Regions from separate parts of the Streptomyces sp. NPDC048612 genome, predicted to be linked through region 1. Evidence: riboswitches for the same ligand, from Rfam matches in the RefSeq annotation. Region 1 holds a riboswitch; the other holds the start of a gene.

Region 1 (4,206 bases):
CGGTGCCGATGATCCTGGCGACGCTCGCCTCGCAGAACGCGCCGGGCATGGCCGTGCTCAGCGCGTCCGGTTACGAGCCCAAGGACCGCCTCCTGATCGGCTCCACGGGTCTGGTGTCCACGCTGCTGGCCCCGTTCGGCTCCCACGCCATCAACCTCGCGGCGATCACTGCCGCCATCTGCACCGGCCCCGAGTCGCACCGCGACCCGCGGCGGCGCTATGTGGCCGGTGTCTCCTGCGGCGCGTTCTACCTCCTCATCGGGGCCTTCGGCTCCACGCTGGTGGTCCTCTTCGCCGGACTGCCCAAGGAACTGGTGGCGGCGGTCGCCGGAGTGGCCCTGCTCGGCGCGCTGGCCGGCGGCCTGACCGGCGCGGTCAAGGAGGAGAAGGACCGCGAGGCGGCCCTGATCACCTTCCTCGCCACCGCCTCCGGCGTCACCCTCTTCGGCATCGGATCGGCCTTCTGGGGACTGCTGTTCGGTGTCATCGCGCACTTCGTCCTGACCCGGCGCCGTACGGCCGCGGAAGCCGCCAAGTGACCCCGGCCGGCCGCGGGCCGGCGGCGGCCAGGAGCTGACTGACCGGCGCCCGGCCGGGCCGCCGGGCACCTCGGCGTGTCCGGCGGCCCGGCCGGGCGGTTCCCGCGGCGGTGTGCGCGCGCCGCGGCCCCGGGGCGCCGGAAGGGCCCCGGGCGCCGGCCGGTTCAGGCCTCTCCGGACCGGTTCAGGCGTCGAGGCGGGCGGGGCGGGCCGCCGGGACGACCGGCTTCCTCGGGGGCAGGACGTCGGGCGCACGGTGCGGCCGCAGGGCCGTGAGGGCGATCTCCGTCTCCTCCATCAGCGCACGGTAGGAGACCAGGCGCTGCCACTCGGGGTCGGCGACCCCGGGCACCGTGGCGGCGCGCTCGGTCCACTGCTTCACCAGCCCGGCGAACACCGGTGTCTGCCTGATGACCTCCGCGGTGATCCACCGTGGCATCTGCCCGGGGCGGGGGAGGGACGTCTGTCCGTGACCTGCGACGGTGCCGGAAGAGGGGACGCTCATGGCCGTAGAAACGATTCTTCGACGCTGGGGTCACTGCGTACTTTCGCAGCCGGCCGTACTTCCGCCCGGCAGGCAGGGACGCCTCTCCATCGAATATCACCCTATGCAGTGATCTATAGCCGGGAACCAGTCCAATCCGGACGACGGGCCGTTGTCGCAGTCATGGAACCGAGGGAGTTGTGGGAGCGCCACGCGGTACTCGCACAGGCGTTTTGCAGCAGCGATGACGAGGTCCGCCGTACGCAGGGGCTCCTCGACGAGGCCGAGGCGCGCCGTTCGCGGACCCTCGCCGCCTTCGCCGTGACCGTGGGCAGCGACGCGGTGGTGGCGGACCTGCTCGGCCTGGACGAACGCGAAGTGCGGCTGGCCCGGCGCACGGTGGGCAAGGACGATGCCCGCGCGGTCGCCAAGAGCCTGCTCTCCCAGCCCGCTTCCGAGCAGCCCGCCGCCCCGCAGCCGGCCCCCGCGGAGCAGCCCGTGCCACAACAGCCCGTGCCCCCACCCTCCGCGCCGCAGCCCGCGCAGGAGGCCACCCCGCAGCCGGCCGCCCCGGCTCCCGCGCCGCCCTCGCAGGCGGGCCCGGCGGCCGCCCCCCAGCCCACCGAACCGGCCTGGGCACCGGCCCTCGACGCCGTCCTGATGAGCAGCTGGCACAGCGGCGTGGACCTCACCGCCCTGGCCCATGAACTCGGCCTCGACGTACGGCTCCTGGTGGCCCGCGCACAACAGCTGTCTGCCGAGAGCCGCACGGTGCACGCCCGCTCGTCGGACCGCACCGGACGGCACCGCCGGATGGTCAACCTCCCGCCCACGCCCCAGCCGGAGGCCTCCCCGCCGGTCTGGCGCGAGCGACCGCCGCAGTACCCACGGGAGCACTACGAGCAGGAGCCCTGGAAGCAGCAGCCGTACCAGAACTACGCCGCGCAGCAGGAGTACCAGGAGTACCAGGACTACCGGGGCTACGAGGAACAGCAGCAGTACCAGCCGCCGGCCCAGCCCATGTGGGACGCCAATGCCATCACCGCCGCCCAGCACGACTGGGACGGCATCCTCAGCCAGTGGGAGGCCTCCGCCGCGCCCCAGCCGCCGCTTTCCGCACCCGGCCAGGGAGGGGCGGGCGGCTGACGGGGTGCCGCCGGGCGCCGGGGCGTCCGGGCCGTCGCGGCGGCCCGGCCCGCCGGGTGGCAGCCGTGGCCGATGTGCCCCTGGGCGGCCCGTGCGGCGTCGAATAGGGTGGGCGCCGAGCCGTGACTGGCGCTTGGGTGGAGTACCACCGGGGAGCGGCTCGGCCCTCCATGGTCCGTGCCGCGCGCCTGGGCGATCTCCCGCGACGCTCAGGAGCAGCCCATGTCCCCCGAAGCCCGCCTCATGGACGGCCGCGGCCTCGCCCGCGACCTCGTCGGCCAGGCCGCCCGGCGCGCGGCGGAACTCACCGGACGGACCGGCTCGGCCCCGTGTCTGGCGACCGTACTCGTGGGCGACGACCCCGCCTCGGTGACCTATGTCCGGATGAAGCGCAACCGCTGTGCGCAGGCCGGAATCCTCTCCCGGCATGTCGCGCTGCCCGCCGCCACCACGACCGCGGAGCTGGTCGACACCCTCACCGCGCTGTCGCAGGACCCCGCCGTGCACGGCATCCTGCTCCAGCACCCGGCCGGGCCGCACATCGACGAGCGCGCCGCGTTCGAGGCGATCGCGCCCGAGAAGGACGTCGACGGGGTCACCGGCCACTCGTTCGCCGCGATGAGTTTCGGCCGGGACGGCTTCGCCTCCTGCACGCCCGGCGGCATCCTCCGGCTGCTGGATCACTACGAGGTCGGCCTGGCGGGCAGGCGTGCCGTCGTGGTCGGCCGCAGCGCGATCCTCGGCAGGCCCGTGGGGATGCTGCTGCTCGGCCGCGACGCCACCGTCACCTACTGCCACTCCCGCACCACCGATCTGGCCTCGGTCACCAGGGAGGCCGATGTCCTGATCGCCGCCGTCGGACGGCCCCGGTTCCTGGGCGCCGAACACCTCAAGGCCGGGGCCGTGGTCGTGGACGCCGGTTCCAACCCGGGCAACGTCGGGGACGTGGACTTCGAGGCGGCACGCACCCGCGCCGCCCTGATCACCCCGGTCCCCGGCGGCGTCGGCCCGATGACCATCGCCACCCTGCTCACCCAGACCGTCGACGCCGCGGCCGCCCAGCTGACCGGGGGCTGACCGCGGCGCCGGCGTCAGTTCAGCGTCCGCAGCATCGAGGCGTCGAACGGCACGAGGGCGTCGGTGCGGCCCTCGAAGATCTTGGCGGCCCACTCCGGGTCGCCGAGAAGCGCCCGCCCGATGGCGACGAGGTCGAACTCGTCCCGCTCCAGCCGGTCCAGCAGACCGTCGATACCGGCGACACCGGCCTGTTCGCCCTGGAACGTCCCGAGGAACTCGGCGTCGAGACCGACCGAGCCGACGGTGAGGGTCGGCCGGCCGGTGAGCTTCTTGACCCAGCCCGCGAGGTTGAGGTCCGAGCCCTCGAATTCGGGCAGCCAGTAGCGGCGCGTCGAGCAGTGGAACGCGGTGACACCGGCCTCCGCCAACGGGGCCACGATCGCCTGGAGTTCCTCCGGCGACTCGGCCAGACGGGCCTGGTAGTGGTGCATCTTCCACTGGGACATCCGGAAGAGGATCGGGAAGTCGGGAGCGACCGCCGCCCGGCAGGCCGCGACGATCTCGGCGGCGAAGCGTGCGCGGGCGGCGGGGCTGCCGCCGTAGGCGTCGGTGCGCCGGTTGGTGCCCGACCACAGGAACTGGTCGATCAAGTAGCCGTGGGCGCCGTGCAGTTCGATCCCGTCGAAGCCGAGCCGCTCGGCGGCGGCCGCGGCCTCGGCGAACGCCGCGATGACGTCGTCGAGATCCCGCTGGGTCATGGCGTGCCCGGACGGGCTGTCGTCGAGGGCGATCCCGGACGGGCCGGACGGCGGGGCGTCGGGGAACGGCGGGGCGCCCGCCTTCCTGGCCATGCCGACGTGCCACAGCTGCGGCATGATCGTCCCGCCCGCCGCATGCACCGCGGCCACGACGCGGCCCCAGCCGTCGAGCGCGTCGGTGCCGTGGAAGCGGGGGACGGCGCCGCTGGTGCCGGCGGCGGGGTGCCGGACGTAGGTGCCCTCCGTGATGATCAGGCCGACG
Region 2 (4,206 bases), on a different contig from region 1:
CGGCGCACCGGCTCGCCCCCGGGGGCGCCGGGCGGGCCGCGGCCGATGCGGTGCTGCGGGAGGCCGGGGCGGTGGTTCCCGTACTGCTGCCCGGGGAGGTGCCGGCCGTCGCCGTCACCCGTCATGCGGTGCTCCGCGAGGTCCTGGCGCACCCCGAAGTCGCCAAGAACGCCTGCCACTTCACGGCGCTGCACGACGGCACGGTGCCGCCCGGCTGGCCGCTCACCACCTTCGCCACCGTCGACGGGATGACCACGGCCGACGGCGCGGACCACCGGCGGCTGCGCGGCCTGGTGACCCAGGTGTTCACGGCGCGGCGGGTGGCGGCCCTGCGGCCCCGGGTGGTGGAGCTGACCGCCGGGCTGCTGGACGGGCTGCCGGGCACCGCAGCGGCGGACGGCACGGTGGAGCTGCGCCGGCACTTCGCCTATCCGCTGCCGATGGGCGTGATCTGCGAACTGCTGGGCGTGGACGCCGGGTTGCGGGACCGGCTGCACGAGCTGTCGAACGTGATCGTGGGCACCACCGGTACGGCGGCCGAGGTGCAGGCGGCCAACCGGGAGATCACCGGCGTCCTCGGGCAGGTCGCCGAGGCCCGGCGGGCGGACCCCGGGGACGATCTGACCAGTGCGCTGATCGCCGCCCAGGAGGAGGACGGCGACCGGCTGAGCGCACGGGAGCTGGTCGGCACCCTGCTGCTGATGATCATCGCCGGGCACGAGACCACCCTCAATCTGATCACCAACGCGGTGCGGGCCCTGTGCACCGACCGCGCGCAACTGGAGCTGGTCCGGGCCGGGCGGGCGACCTGGGACGACGTGGTCGAGGAGACGCTGCGGCACGACAGCCCGGTCGCCCATTTCCCGTTCCGCTATCCGGTCCGGGACCTGGAGCTGGGCGGTACGGTCGTGCCGCGCGGCACCCCGATGTTGGCCTCCTACTCCGCGGCCGGGCGGGACCCGGAGGCGTACGGGCCCGACGCGGACCGGTTCGACGTCACCCGGCGGCCCGCCGCCCGGCACCTCTCCTTCGGCCACGGGCCGCACTACTGCCTGGGCGCGCCGCTGGCCCGGCTGGAGGCGACGGTCGCCCTGGAGGCGCTCTTCACCCGCTATCCGGCGCTGGACCTCGCCGTCCCGGACGCGGAGCTGCCGCCCCACCAGAGCTTCATCGGCAACAGCACCGGCGTGCTGCCGGTCCGGCTCACCGGCTGACCCCGGGCGCGAGGGCGCGGGGAGCCGGTGAGCGGGTGAGCCGGTCGGCCGGCCAGCCGGTCACCCGCTCGGCCTGCGGGCCGGTGAGCCTGCGGCTTCCCGCGGTCAGGCGGTCGGCAGACCCGGCGCCGGGTAGCCGGCCATCAGCTCCGCGACCTCGCCGCGGATCACCGTCAGGGCGTCCTCGTCGCCCTTCGCCGCGGCCCGGACGCTGCGGTCGATCCAGTCGGCGACCAGCGGCATCTGCTCCGTGCCCAGTCCGCGGGAGGTGAGGGACGGGGTGCCGATGCGGATGCCGGAGGGGTCGAAGGGCTTGCGGGGGTCGAAGGGGACGGTGTTGTAGTTGACGACGATGCCGGCCCGGTCCAGGGCCTTCGCCGCGACCTTGCCCGGGACGTCCTGGGAGGTCAGGTCGATCAGCACCAGGTGGTTGTCGGTGCCGCCGGAGACCAGGTCGTAGCCGCGGGCCAGCAGCGCCTCGGCGAGCGCCTTGGCGTTGGCGACGACGGCGTGCGCGTAGTCCCGGAAGGACGGGGCGGCCGCCTCGCGCAGCGCGACCGCGATGGCGGCGGTGGTGTGGTTGTGCGGGCCGCCCTGGAGGCCGGGGAAGACGGCCTTGTCGACGGCCTTGGCGTGGCTCGCCCGGGACATCAGCATCGCGCCGCGCGGGCCGCGCAGGGTCTTGTGGGTGGTGGTGGAGATGACGTCGGCGTGCGGCACGGGCGACGGGTGGGCGCCGCCCGCGATCAAGCCGGCGATGTGCGCGATGTCCGCGACGAGTACCGCGCCGACCTCCCGTGCGATCTCGCCGAAGGCGGCGAAGTCGATGGTGCGGGGGACGGCGGTACCGCCACAGAAGATGATCTTCGGCTGTTCCTTGCGGGCGAGGTCGCGCACCTCGTCGAAGTCGATCAGCGCGCTGTCCGGGCGTACGCCGTACTGCACCCCGCGGAACCACGTACCGGTCGCCGAGACGCCCCAGCCGTGGGTGAGGTGGCCGCCCATCGGGAGCGCCATGCCCAGCACGGTGTCGCCGGGCTCGGCGAAGGCGAGGTAGGCGGCGAGGTTGGCGGGCGAGCCGGAGTACGGCTGGACGTTGGCGTGCTCCACGCCGAAGACGGCCTTGGCGCGCTCGACGGCCAGCGTCTCGACGCGGTCGATGTTCTGCTGGCCTTCGTAGTAGCGACGGCCCGCGTACCCCTCGCTGTACTTGTTCTGGAGGACGGTGCCGGTGGCTTCCAGAACGGCGGCGGAGACGTAGTTCTCGCTGGGGATCAGTCGCAGCGTGTCGGACTGGAGCTGCTCCTCGGCGCCGACCAGCGCGGCCAGTTCGGGGTCGGCGGCGCTCAGCGCGGGATGGGAAAGGGGCAGTGACATGGCGTCCTCCGGGGCGGTCGATCGGTGTTTCCGGTCGTGGTCCCGGGGTGCCCAGGCGGGGCGGCACCTCGTGATGGTTGCCGCGCACCGCTTCCTCGAGGTCGCTTCCCCGTACGCCAGTCGCGATGCGCACCGCAGAGTCTAGGACACCCGCGGGGCCCTGTCCGGCGGATCTTCGCAGGCCGGGCGGTCCGGGCGGGCGCAACAATGGAGGGGGACGCGGCAGGGTCCGCGCCCCGCACGGCCTACCGAACGGAGCCACCGGTGACGTCCACGGAACGCTATATCGCCGCCGCCGAAGCCCACAGCGCGCACAACTACCACCCGCTGCCCGTCGTCGTGGCCACCGCCGAGGGTGCCTGGGTGACGGATGTGACCGGCCGCCGCTACCTGGACATGCTCGCCGGGTACTCCGCGCTGAACTTCGGGCACGGCAACCGCCGGCTGCTCGACGCGGCCAGGGCCCAGCTGGAGCGGGTCACGCTCACCTCACGTGCCTTCCACCACGACCGCTTCGGCGACTTCTGCACCCAGTTGGCCGAGCTGTGCGGCATGGAACTCGTCCTCCCGATGAACACCGGCGCCGAGGCGGTCGAGACGGCGGTGAAGACGGCCCGTAAGTGGGGCTACCAGGTCAAGGGCGTCCCGGACGGCCGGGCGAAGATCATCGTCGCGGACCACAACTTCCACGGCCGGACGACCACCATCGTCTCCTTCTCCACCGACCCCGAGGCGCGCGCCGGCTTCGGCCCGTACACCCCCGGCTTCGAGATCGTCCCGTACGGCGACCTGGCCGCGCTGGAGGCGGCCGTCGACGCCGACACCGTCGCCGTCCTCCTGGAGCCGGTCCAGGGCGAGGCGGGCGTGCTGGTGCCGCCGCCGGGCTACCTGCCGGGCGTGCGGGAGCTGACCCGCAGCCGGAACGTGCTGTTCATCGCCGACGAGATCCAGTCCGGGCTGGGCCGCACCGGCCGGACCTTCGCCTGTGAGCACGAGGACGTGGTGCCCGACATGTACGTGCTGGGCAAGGCGCTGGGCGGCGGCGTGGTGCCGGTGTCGGCGGTGGTGTCGTCCCGTGAGGTGCTCGGGGTGTACGCGCCCGGCGAGCACGGCTCGACGTTCGGCGGGAACCCGCTCGCCTGCGCGGTGGCGCTGGAGGTCATCGCGATGCTGCGGACCGGCGAGTTCCAGCAGCAGGCCCTGGAACTGGGCGAGCATCTGCACAGCGAGCTGGGGCAGCTGCTGGCCGGCGGCGCGGTGGACGCGGTACGCGGCCGCGGCCTGTGGGCCGGCGTGGACATCAACCCGTCACGCGGCACGGGCCGGCAGATCTCCGAGCAGCTGCTGGCCCGCGGGGTGCTGGTCAAGGACACCCACGGCTCGACGATCCGGCTCGCGCCCCCGCTGGTCATCAGCAAGGAGGACCTGGACTGGGGGCTGGGGCAGTTGCGGGGGGTGCTGGAGGGGTGAGGCGGGCGGTGCGGGCGGCCCGTCGTCCGCAGGTCCGGCTCCGCACCTGACCGCCCCGACAAGTCCCCCTTGCGCCCCTCGATCGGCCTGCTGGTAGCGTCGCGCTCTTCGCCGGTGTCGGCCGCGCGGAGTCCCCTGACAGGTC

The links. A riboswitch is a leader RNA that binds a small molecule or an ion and turns the genes downstream of it on or off. The one in region 1 is predicted to bind ZMP and ZTP.
Region 2: it holds a riboswitch for ZMP and ZTP, as region 1 does, so the genes downstream of both, glyA (serine hydroxymethyltransferase) here and ACGFN2_RS07450 (tetrahydrofolate dehydrogenase/cyclohydrolase catalytic domain-containing protein) in region 1, are expected to answer to the same signal.

The regions. Positions count from the first base shown of each region.
Region 1 is NZ_JBICVV010000003.1:319,717-323,922, reverse strand. Features, by position in the region: gene ACGFN2_RS07465 (benzoate/H(+) symporter BenE family transporter) at 1-539, shown strand, start outside; gene ACGFN2_RS07460 (hypothetical protein) at 724-1,044, opposite strand; gene ACGFN2_RS07455 (hypothetical protein) at 1,207-2,169, shown strand; ZMP/ZTP riboswitch at 2,282-2,370, shown strand; gene ACGFN2_RS07450 (tetrahydrofolate dehydrogenase/cyclohydrolase catalytic domain-containing protein) at 2,392-3,246, shown strand; gene ACGFN2_RS07445 (NADH:flavin oxidoreductase) at 3,261-4,206, opposite strand, start outside.
Region 2 is NZ_JBICVV010000004.1:204,672-208,877, forward strand. Features, by position in the region: gene ACGFN2_RS09625 (cytochrome P450) at 1-1,214, shown strand, start outside; gene glyA (serine hydroxymethyltransferase) at 1,320-2,591, opposite strand; ZMP/ZTP riboswitch at 2,634-2,725, opposite strand; gene rocD (ornithine--oxo-acid transaminase) at 2,856-4,061, shown strand.